Regions from separate parts of the Serratia sp. 121840015-1 genome, predicted to be linked through region 1. Evidence: predicted binding sites of a transcription regulator. Region 1 holds the regulator's gene; the other holds the start of a gene.

The links. Region 1 encodes ArgR, which controls arginine synthesis, uptake and breakdown. Its sites were predicted from a motif close to ANTGAATAAAAATACANT; they were not measured.
Region 2: the regulator ArgR is predicted to act here: its motif matches at 2,995-3,012, upstream of argC (N-acetyl-gamma-glutamyl-phosphate reductase).

Annotation. Positions count from the first base shown of each region.
Region 1 covers NZ_JBSEYF010000002.1:117,551-122,322, forward strand. The annotation lists gene mpl (UDP-N-acetylmuramate:L-alanyl-gamma-D-glutamyl-meso-diaminopimelate ligase) at 1-876, shown strand, start outside; gene yhcN (peroxide/acid stress response protein YhcN) at 1,074-1,337, opposite strand; gene yhcN (peroxide/acid stress response protein YhcN) at 1,458-1,721, opposite strand; gene argR (transcriptional regulator ArgR) at 2,125-2,595, opposite strand; gene mdh (malate dehydrogenase) at 3,060-3,998, shown strand; gene ACUXAC_RS13955 (helix-turn-helix domain-containing protein) at 4,065-4,325, opposite strand; gene ACUXAC_RS13960 (DNA-binding protein) at 4,506-4,772, shown strand, end outside.
Region 2 covers NZ_JBSEYF010000008.1:12,487-17,258, forward strand. The annotation lists gene ACUXAC_RS24250 (argininosuccinate synthase) at 1-1,024, opposite strand, end outside; gene argB (acetylglutamate kinase) at 1,050-1,823, opposite strand; gene argC (N-acetyl-gamma-glutamyl-phosphate reductase) at 1,844-2,848, opposite strand; gene argE (acetylornithine deacetylase) at 3,065-4,210, shown strand; gene ppc (phosphoenolpyruvate carboxylase) at 4,469-4,772, shown strand, end outside.

The sequences.
Region 1 (4,772 bases):
AAGCGCTCCAAGTTCGTGCACTACAGCCCGCGCACGCTGATCATGAATAACCTGGAGTTCGATCACGCCGATATCTTCGACGATCTGAAAGCCATCCAGAAACAGTTCCACCACCTGGTGCGTCTGGTGCCGGGCAAAGGCAAGATCATCCTGCCGGACAACGACAGCCACCTGAAGCAGGTGATGGCGATGGGCTGCTGGAGCGAGCAGGAGCTGGTGGGGGAAGAGGGTACCTGGCGCGCGCAGAAGCTGACGCCGGACGCCAGCCATTACGCGGTGTTCCTCGACGGCGAACAGGTCGGCGAAGTGAACTGGGCGCTGGTGGGCGAGCACAACATGCATAACGGCCTGATGGCCATCGCCGCTACCCGCCATGTCGGCGTGCAGCCGGCGGACGCCTGCCGCGCGTTGGGCGATTTCATCAACGCCCGCCGCCGTCTGGAACTGCGTGGCGAAGCCAACGGCGTCACGGTTTACGACGACTTCGCACACCACCCGACGGCGATCCTCGCCACTCTGGCCGCGCTGCGCGGCAAGGTCGGCGGCACGGCGCGCATTCTGGCGGTGCTGGAACCGCGCTCCAACACCATGAAAATGGGCATCAGCAAAAACGATCTGGCGCCTTCGCTCGGCCGCGCCGACGAAGTGTTCCTGTTCCAGCCGCACCACATTCCGTGGCAGGTGGCGGAAGTGGCGGATGCCTGCGTGCAGCCGGCGCACTGGAGCGCGGATCTCGACACGCTGGTGGACATGGTGGTGAAAACCGCACAGCCGGGCGATCACATTCTGGTGATGAGCAACGGCGGCTTCGGCGGCATTCACGATCGCCTGCTGGACGCGCTGGCGAAAAAGCAGGAACCGAAAGTCACCTACTGATCGCTCAGCCGCATCAGACAATCCAAGGGCCGCATTCGCGGCCTTTTTTACGTCCATAAAAAAGCCCTCGCGAGCGAGGGCAACGGGGTTCGTCGGATAGGACGACGAGAGGGTCTCTGGGAAATCGGCGTTTGCGTCAGAACTCGGCAGTGGCAGTGACGAGGGTAATCAGCTCTGCAAAGCCGTTCCCAGAGTTGTTATTTGTAAATCTCGGCGGTGGCGTGGTAGTTGCCTTCATTACGCGCTTCGATCACGCGGTAGGCGGTCGCACCTTTCGCGTCGGCTTTTTCCGACAACGCCTGGCGAATGTCGGTCGGCGCGCCGTCGATGCCGCTGACGGTAATGGTGCCGATAGATTGCAGGTTGGCGGTCTGATCGTTAGTCACCAACTGGGCGGCAGAAGCGCCGAAGGAGATGACAGACAGCAGGCCGAGTGCAGCAACAGTAGTTTTCATGTTCATGATAGCGATCCTTGGTCATAACAGCCTGGAAGGGCTTGGCAGCGATTTTTATTCTTGAAGGCCGTTACGACAGCGTTTGATTCCAGAGATGTATTGCCCGTTGCCGGGTAATGCCGGTACTTATTTGTAGATTTCAGCGGTCGCGTGGAAGTTGCCGTCATTGCGGGCTTCGATCACGCGGTAAGCGGTTGCCCCTTTGGCGTCAGCTTTGTCGGACAGCGCCTGGCGAATGTCGGAAGGCGCTGCGGCAACGCCGCTCACGGTGATCACACCGGCCGGCTGCAGTTTTGCGGCCTGAGTTGCGTCAACAGATTGTGCTGCGAATGCACCAAATGAAAGCATGGACAGAACGCTCAGGGTTGCAACGGTAGTTTTAATTTTCATCATCTCACCTCATCGTATTCTTTTATCAGTTCCAACGAACTGTGATTCAGTTCACGAAAATGAGTATACAGCTAGTAACGCGAAAAATTAATAGTTAGCTAACAGTTGCTAGTGAAACTTTAACCTCATGATCCTTATTTTTTATAACCATAAGGAATAAAAAACGCTCATAAAACGATCTTTTGATGTTAAATTTATGTAATTTCAATGAGGTAAGTGCTTTTGACCAAAAGTGCGGAAGATCACAGTGGGTACTGCTGGTTACATAGAGATGTCATGGAAATGTGTTGCTGAGGGATAAAAAAGCAGTGTTAAACGCGGTTGAAGGCAGGGAAGGTAACGCGGGGGTTAAAGAAGCGCTAACAAAGTGCGGGCTACAGCCGCACTTTGTTAGCGCCAGGTTTCACAGCTCTTGCTCGAACACGCCCAGAATAGCTTCATGCAGTTTCTGAGCGGTAAAGCCGTTGGAGGGGGTGACGAAAATCGTATCGTCGCCGGCAATTGTGCCGAGGATGCCCTGGGATTTACCCAATGAGTCGAGCAGGCGAGCGATCAGCTGCGCGGCGCCCGGGCTGGTGTGGATCACCACGACGGCGTCGTTATGGTCGACGTCCAGCACCAGATTCTTCAATGGGCTGGTGGTGGTCGGCACGCCGAGTTCGGCAGGAAGGCAATACACCATTTCCATTTTGGCATTGCGCGTACGTACCGCGCCGAACTTGGTCAGCATGCGCGATACTTTGGATTGGTTAATGTTTTCGAAGCCTTCTTCTTGCAGCGCCAAAACGATCTCGCCTTGAGAACTGAATTTTTCTTCTTTCAATAACGCTTTGAACGTCTTGATCAGATCTTCCTGTTTTGCGGGATTACGCATTTTGCACCGTGGAATGTTGATAGTGGAAGTCATGATTATGCATATAGATGAATTTTTATGCAACAAAGGCCGACCCAAAGAAAATAAACATGACCGGGCGGCGAGGAAAGGACGGCATTTTAACAAAATCCGGCAGCGATGAATATGCCCTTTTGACGACGGAAAATCGGCCTGCGGTGGTAAATAAAATGTTATTAAAATGATGTTGTTCTGATGTTGCGTAAGGGTGTAATGTAACGGCCGGTTAACTTGCTCGTGAATAACCTCGCACTATTTTTGATTAATGTGCGCTATGCCCTTCATGCGTAAGCGATTTAATCTAAAATGGGCGCGACAGCGGCCGTTTTATTACACCTGCAGGCAAGAATTGGCTAATTTATTGTTTTTAAAGGTGTAATAACTTAAGGTCCGTAACCAACACATTCACGGCGCTTTATATATTTAAGATAATAAAGGAGTATAGGATGAAAGTTGCAGTTCTCGGTGCTGCTGGCGGTATCGGCCAGGCCCTCGCCCTTCTACTCAAAACCCAGCTTCCTTCAGGTTCTGAACTCTCTCTCTACGACATTGCCCCCGTTACCCCAGGCGTTGCCGTCGACTTAAGCCACATCCCAACCGCAGTTAAAATCAAAGGCTTCAGCGGCGAAGACGCGACCCCGGCTCTGCACGGTGCGGACGTGGTGCTGATTTCCGCCGGCGTGGCCCGTAAGCCTGGCATGGATCGCTCTGACCTGTTCAACGTTAACGCCGGCATCGTGCGTAACCTGATTGAGCAAGTGGCGAAAACCTGCCCGAAAGCCTGCATCGGTATCATCACCAACCCGGTTAACACCACGGTCGCCATCGCGGCGGAAGTGCTGAAAAAAGCCGGCGTTTACGACAAGAACAAACTGTTCGGCGTGACTTCGCTGGATATCATCCGTTCCAACACCTTCGTGGCCGAGCTGAAAGGTAAACAGCCGGAAGAGCTGAACGTGCCGGTCATCGGCGGCCACTCTGGCGTGACCATCCTGCCTCTGCTGTCGCAGATCCCAGGCGTGAGCTTCACCGATCAGGAAGTGGCGGATCTGACTAAACGCATTCAGAACGCCGGCACCGAAGTGGTGGAAGCCAAAGCCGGCGGCGGGTCTGCAACGCTGTCCATGGGCCAGGCGGCCGCACGTTTCGGTCTGTCTCTGGTGCGTGCGCTGCAGGGCGAGAAAGGCGTGGTGGAATGCGCTTACGTTGAAGGCGACGGCAAATACGCTCGCTTCTTCGCACAACCGCTGGTACTGGGCAAAAACGGCGTTGAAGAGCGCAAAGATATCGGCACCCTGAGCGCCTTCGAGCAGAAAGCGCTGAACGAGATGCTGGACGTGCTGCACAAAGATATCGAGCTGGGCGAGAAGTTCATCAATAACTGATCGTTGCCGATAGTCAGCCGATAAACGCCGCCGGACGCTGTTCCGGCGGTTTTTTTTGCCCCGCGTTCACGATTTGATGCGTGCCTTGCGATCCAGCAGGCAATCGCTGCGCGGATCGTAATAGCGGCTTGGCCAGATCTCCGAAGGGTGGATGCCTATCGCTTCGGCGATCAGCCACTCCCCCTTTGGCCACGGGCGCGACAGCGCGTTGGCCAGCGTTGATGAGCTTAATCCGGCCTTGCGCGACACTGCCGCCAGCGTGGTGCCCTGCTTGCGGAGCGCCGCGATGATATCTGCCGGATGCCAATCTGGGTTCCTTGAATTCATGTTTACATTCCTTTTCTGATTAGCCAAAGTTGCGTTAGTGGTATAACTAACGGGTCAAGGTTAGGCGTTTGCACAACGTGAATCGCTTATTCAGAAACCAGAATACCATTAAATTTCCAAAAAAATACCCAAGTAATTTCCAAAAATGACGTTGCCCACTATTGCCCAGAGATGATGGCCATGAAAAACGAGTGGTTTGCCGCCAAGGAACTGACAGGCATCGCAGGATTACCTTCCTCACCACAGGGAATTAATCTGATGGCCCGGCGCGAAGGCTGGATCAGCCGCAGGCGTAAAGGCGTGCAGGGAAAAGCGTTGGAGTACCATATCGACAGCCTGCCTTCAAACGTGCGTAACCTGCTGGTGCTGAAGGAGGACGGGGCGGTATATGACGTAGAGCGTCAGGATCCGTTGGCGGTCTGGATCGAGTATTACTACCATTTGACG
Region 2 (4,772 bases), on a different contig from region 1:
TCACCTCTTCCGCCAGCGCTTCGGCAGAAGCCTGCAGCGAGCGGCGCAGCGGCGCGAACCAGCGGCCGTCGTACACCACATAGGACATCTCCAGGCCCAGCTGCTCGCGCCATTTGAAGCTGTCGCGATCCAACACCAGCTGTTCGACGGCGCGCAGCGCCGCCACCATGATGGTGCCTCCCGGGGTTTCATAGCAGCCGCGGGATTTGATGCCCACCAGGCGGTTTTCCACGATGTCGATACGGCCGACGCCGTGCTTGGCACCCAGCGCGTTCAGGGTTTCCAGGCACTGGTAAGGCGACAGCGCTTTACCGTTAACCGCCACAACGCGGCCTTTCTCAACGGTAACGGTCACCTGCTCAGGCTGATCCGGCGCTTCCTGCGGATCGACGGTCCATACCCAGCAATCTTTGTTCGGCGCATTCCACGGGCTTTCCAGCACGCCGCCTTCGGTGGAGATGTGCCAGGCGTTTTCATCGCGGCTGTAGATTTTTTCCAGCGACGCGGTGGTCGGAATGTTGCGCTCTTTCAGGTAATCCAACAGCGCTTCACGGGAACGCAGGTTCCACTCACGCCACGGCGCCACCACTTTCAGCTGCGGCGCCAGCGCGGTGTAGGTGGTCTCGAAACGCACCTGGTCATTGCCTTTGCCGGTCGCACCGTGGCACAGCGCGTCGGCGCCCACTTTCAACGCCAGCTCGACCTGCGCCTTGGCGATGATCGGCCGCGCCATCGACGTGCCCAGCAGGTAGCTGCCTTCGTACAGGGCGCCGGTCTGCAGCACCGGATAAACGTAATCGCGGATAAATTCTTCACGCAGATCCACCACGTGACATTCAGAGGCACCGGACTGCAGGGCTTTTTGCTCCACGCCTTCCAGATCGCTGCGCTCCTGACCGATGTCCGCCACGAACGCCACCACTTCACAGCCGCCGTAGTTCTCTTTCAGCCATGGAATGATGGCCGAGGTATCCAGGCCGCCGGAGTACGCCAGAACGATTTTTTTGATGCCTTGGTTTTGCATGATCTATTCCTTTCTAATTCTAAAATTAAGCGAGGATCCGGGTGCCAATCGACACGCCGTTAAACAAAGCAGGAAGCTGATCGGCATGGCGCCAGCTGGCGATATCCACCGGGCGGCCGAGGGTGCGGGCCGCGTCGAGCGCCGCATTCACCTTCACCACCATACCATCGGTGATGATGCCTTGCGCGATCAGTTGTTCCGCTTTTTGCGCCGTCATTTCCGCAATGCGTTGCCCCTTGCCGTCGAGGATGCCGCTGACGTCCGACAGCAGGATCAGATCCGCCCCCAGCGTCGCCGCCAGCGCCGTCGCCGCCTGATCGGCGTTCACGTTCATTAACTGCCCTTCGGCGGTGATGCCGATGGAGCTGACCACCGGCAGGTAGCCGGCGCTCAGCAGGGTATTGAGCAGCGCGGGCGAACCGGGCTGCGCGTTGCCGACGTGGCCCAATGCCGGATCGAGCGGGGTCACGACCGCGCTGCCGCCATCCGCCAGGCTCAGGCCGACGGCGTTGATTTGATGTTTAATCGCCCACGCCAGCAGCGTTTTGTTGGCGGTGCCGGCCAGCGCGCCGGTGATGATGTCGATCTGATCGGCCGGCGTGACCCGCAGGCCGTTCTTTTTCACCACCGGCAAAGAGAGCTGCTTCATCAGTTCGTCCACCACGCAGCCGCCGCCGTGCACGATCACCAGCGGACGCTGATGCTGCTGCCGGTAGCTGTCCAGCGCGGTAAACAGACGCTCCAGCGCTTCTTCACTGTCTAATAACACGCCACCTAACTTGATAATTAACGGGTTCATTGCTGTTTACTCACGCTGGTTTAAAGGAGTGACTGGGTTTCCGGGAAGCCGAAACGGATATTCAGGCATTGCACCGCCTGCGCCGCCGCGCCTTTCAGCAGGTTGTCTTCCACCGCTACGGCGATCAGATGCTCGCCCTGCACCGCAAAACCGATGTCGCAGAACGGCAGCCCCACCACCGCTTTCAGCGCCGGCACGCCCTGGTCGTACAACCGCACCAGCGGCTTGTCGTCATAGGCGGCATGATAGGCGGCGGCGACGTCCTGCGCGGTCACGCCGGCCTTCAGGCGGCAGGTGATGGTTTCAAGGATACCGCGCGGGAAGTTGCCCAGGTGCGGCGTAAAGATAACCGGCACGCCCAGGTGCGCGGCGATCTCCGGCTGGTGCCGATGAGTGAAAATACCGTACGGCTGCAGGCTCACTTCGCAGAAGCTGGTGGTCATGCTGGCCTTGCGACCGGCGCCGCTAACGCCGCTGGTGGCGTTGATCACCGGCCACTGGTCGAGGTTCAGCAGCTGTTTTTCGATTAACGGTTTCAGCGCCAGCTGCGCCGCCGTCGGGTAACAGCCCGGCACGGCAATCAGCTGCGCCTGTTTAATCTTGTCGCTCTGCCACTCCGCCAGGCCGTACACCGCCTGCTCCAGCAGGGTGCCATGCTGATGCTCGAAACCGTAATACTGGCTATAAAAACCGGCGTCCTGCACGCGGAAGGCGCCCGACAGATCGAACACCACGCAGCCCGCCGCCAGGAAGGCCGGTGCGATATCGTGGCTGACTTCATGGGCGGTGGCGAGGAACACCACGTCGATGCCCTGCGCCGCCTTGGCAACGTCGGTCAACGGTTGCAGCGGCAGATCGACGATGCCTTTCAACTGGGGATGGAGATCGGAAAGCAACTTTCCTGCATCTGCACTTTGCGCTGAAACCGCTAAAGCGGTTATGTTCATGTGTGGGTGGCGATTCAGGTAAGCCGTGAGCTCCGCTCCGGCGTAACCGCTGGCACCAACGATCAGCGTATTCAACATGTGGCCTTTCACCTTCTAAACTGACGTGCGGTCGCTTGCGACCCAGGTAACAGGGCTAGCCAGCGTTGTTGCGCCGTTCACCCACGGAGCCAGGCGTTGATGCTTTTATAAACATCCGGGTATCGGGTTCCCTTACGCTTCGGCTTACTGTATTTTTATTCAAAATAAATGCATGAATATTGATACTATCCTAACCAAAGGCTGTCAACAGTGAAGATGAAATTACCTCCATTTATTGAGCTGTACCGGGCGTTGATCGCAACGAAGTCGATCAGCGCCACCGATGCCGGCCTCGATCAGAGCAATGAGGCGTTAATCAACTTGCTGGCAGGATGGTTTGCCGACCTGGGCTTTCGCGTCGACGTACAGCCGGTGCCGGAATCGCGCCACAAATTCAACCTGCTGGCCAGCATCGGCGAAGGCAGCGGCGGCCTGCTGCTGGCCGGCCATACCGATACGGTGCCTTACGACGAAGGCCGCTGGACGCGCGATCCCTTCACCCTGACCGAGCACGACAACAAGCTCTACGGCCTGGGCACCGCCGACATGAAAGGCTTCTTCGCCTTTATTCTGGATGCGGTGCGCGACATCGACGCGAGCAAACTGACCAAGCCGCTGTACATTCTGGCTACCGCAGATGAAGAAACGACGATGGCCGGCGCACGTTATTTCGCCGCCTCCACCGCCATTCGTCCGGATTTCGCCATCATCGGCGAACCGACCTCGCTGCAGCCGGTGCGTGCGCACAAGGGCCACATGGCCAACGCCATTCGCATCGTCGGCCAGTCCGGCCATTCCAGCGATCCGGCGCGCGGCGTCAACGCCATCGATCTGATGCACGAATCCATCGGCCGCCTGATGGAGCTGCGCAAAACCCTGCAGGAGCGCTACAACAACCCGGCGTTCGCCGTGCCTTATCCCACCATGAACTTCGGCCATATCAGCGGCGGCGACGCGGCCAACCGCATCTGCGCCTGCTGCGAGCTGCACCTGGATATCCGCCCGTTGCCCGGCATGACGCTCGACAACATCAACGAGCTGATGCATCAGGCATTGGAGCCGGTGAGCCAACGCTGGCCGGGCCGCCTGACCATCGAAGAGCTGCACGCGTCGGTGCCGGGTTACGAATGCCCGACCGACCACCGCATGGTGGCGGTGATCGAGGAACTACTGGGCACCCGCACGCAGGTGGTCAACTACTGCACCGAAGCGCCGTTCGTGCAGCAGGTTTGCCCGACGTTGGTGCTCGGCCCCGGTTCCATCGATCAGGCCCACCAGCCGGACGAATATATCGACACCGCGTTTATCGAACCGACGCGCAAACTGTTGGGCCAGCTGGTCAATCACTTTTGTCGGCAATAAACCCGACATTTAGCAGGGGAAATGCTTTATGCTTTCCCCTACCTCAAAATAAGTAGAAAACGGCGAAATAAGCCACGCTGATAACCGACGCGGCGTAATTAAATTTCAGAAAATGCGCCGATTTTGATGTTTTTTTGCTAAAAATAGTGTCAATTGACGATTGGACAGGAACGCGATGTGATCAGGCGGGCGGTCTGCGCCTGACGCGTGAAATTTATTTACAAGATAAAAATCATACAGAACTGGGTCAGGGGTTATATGAACGAACAATATTCGGCAATGCGCAGTAATGTCAGTATGCTCGGCAAATTGCTCGGCGATACCATCAAAGAAGCGCTGGGCGAGCATATTCTCGATCGCGTTGAGACCATCCGTAAGCTTTCCAAATCTTCACGCGCCGGCAACGAAGCGCATCGCCAGGAGCTGCTCTCCACCCTGCAGAACCTGTCCAACGACGAGCTGCTGCCGGTGGCGCGCGCCTTCAGCCAGTTCCTCAACCTGACCAACGTCGCCGAGCAGTACCACAGCATTTCGCCCAACGGCGAAGCCGCCAGCAACCCGG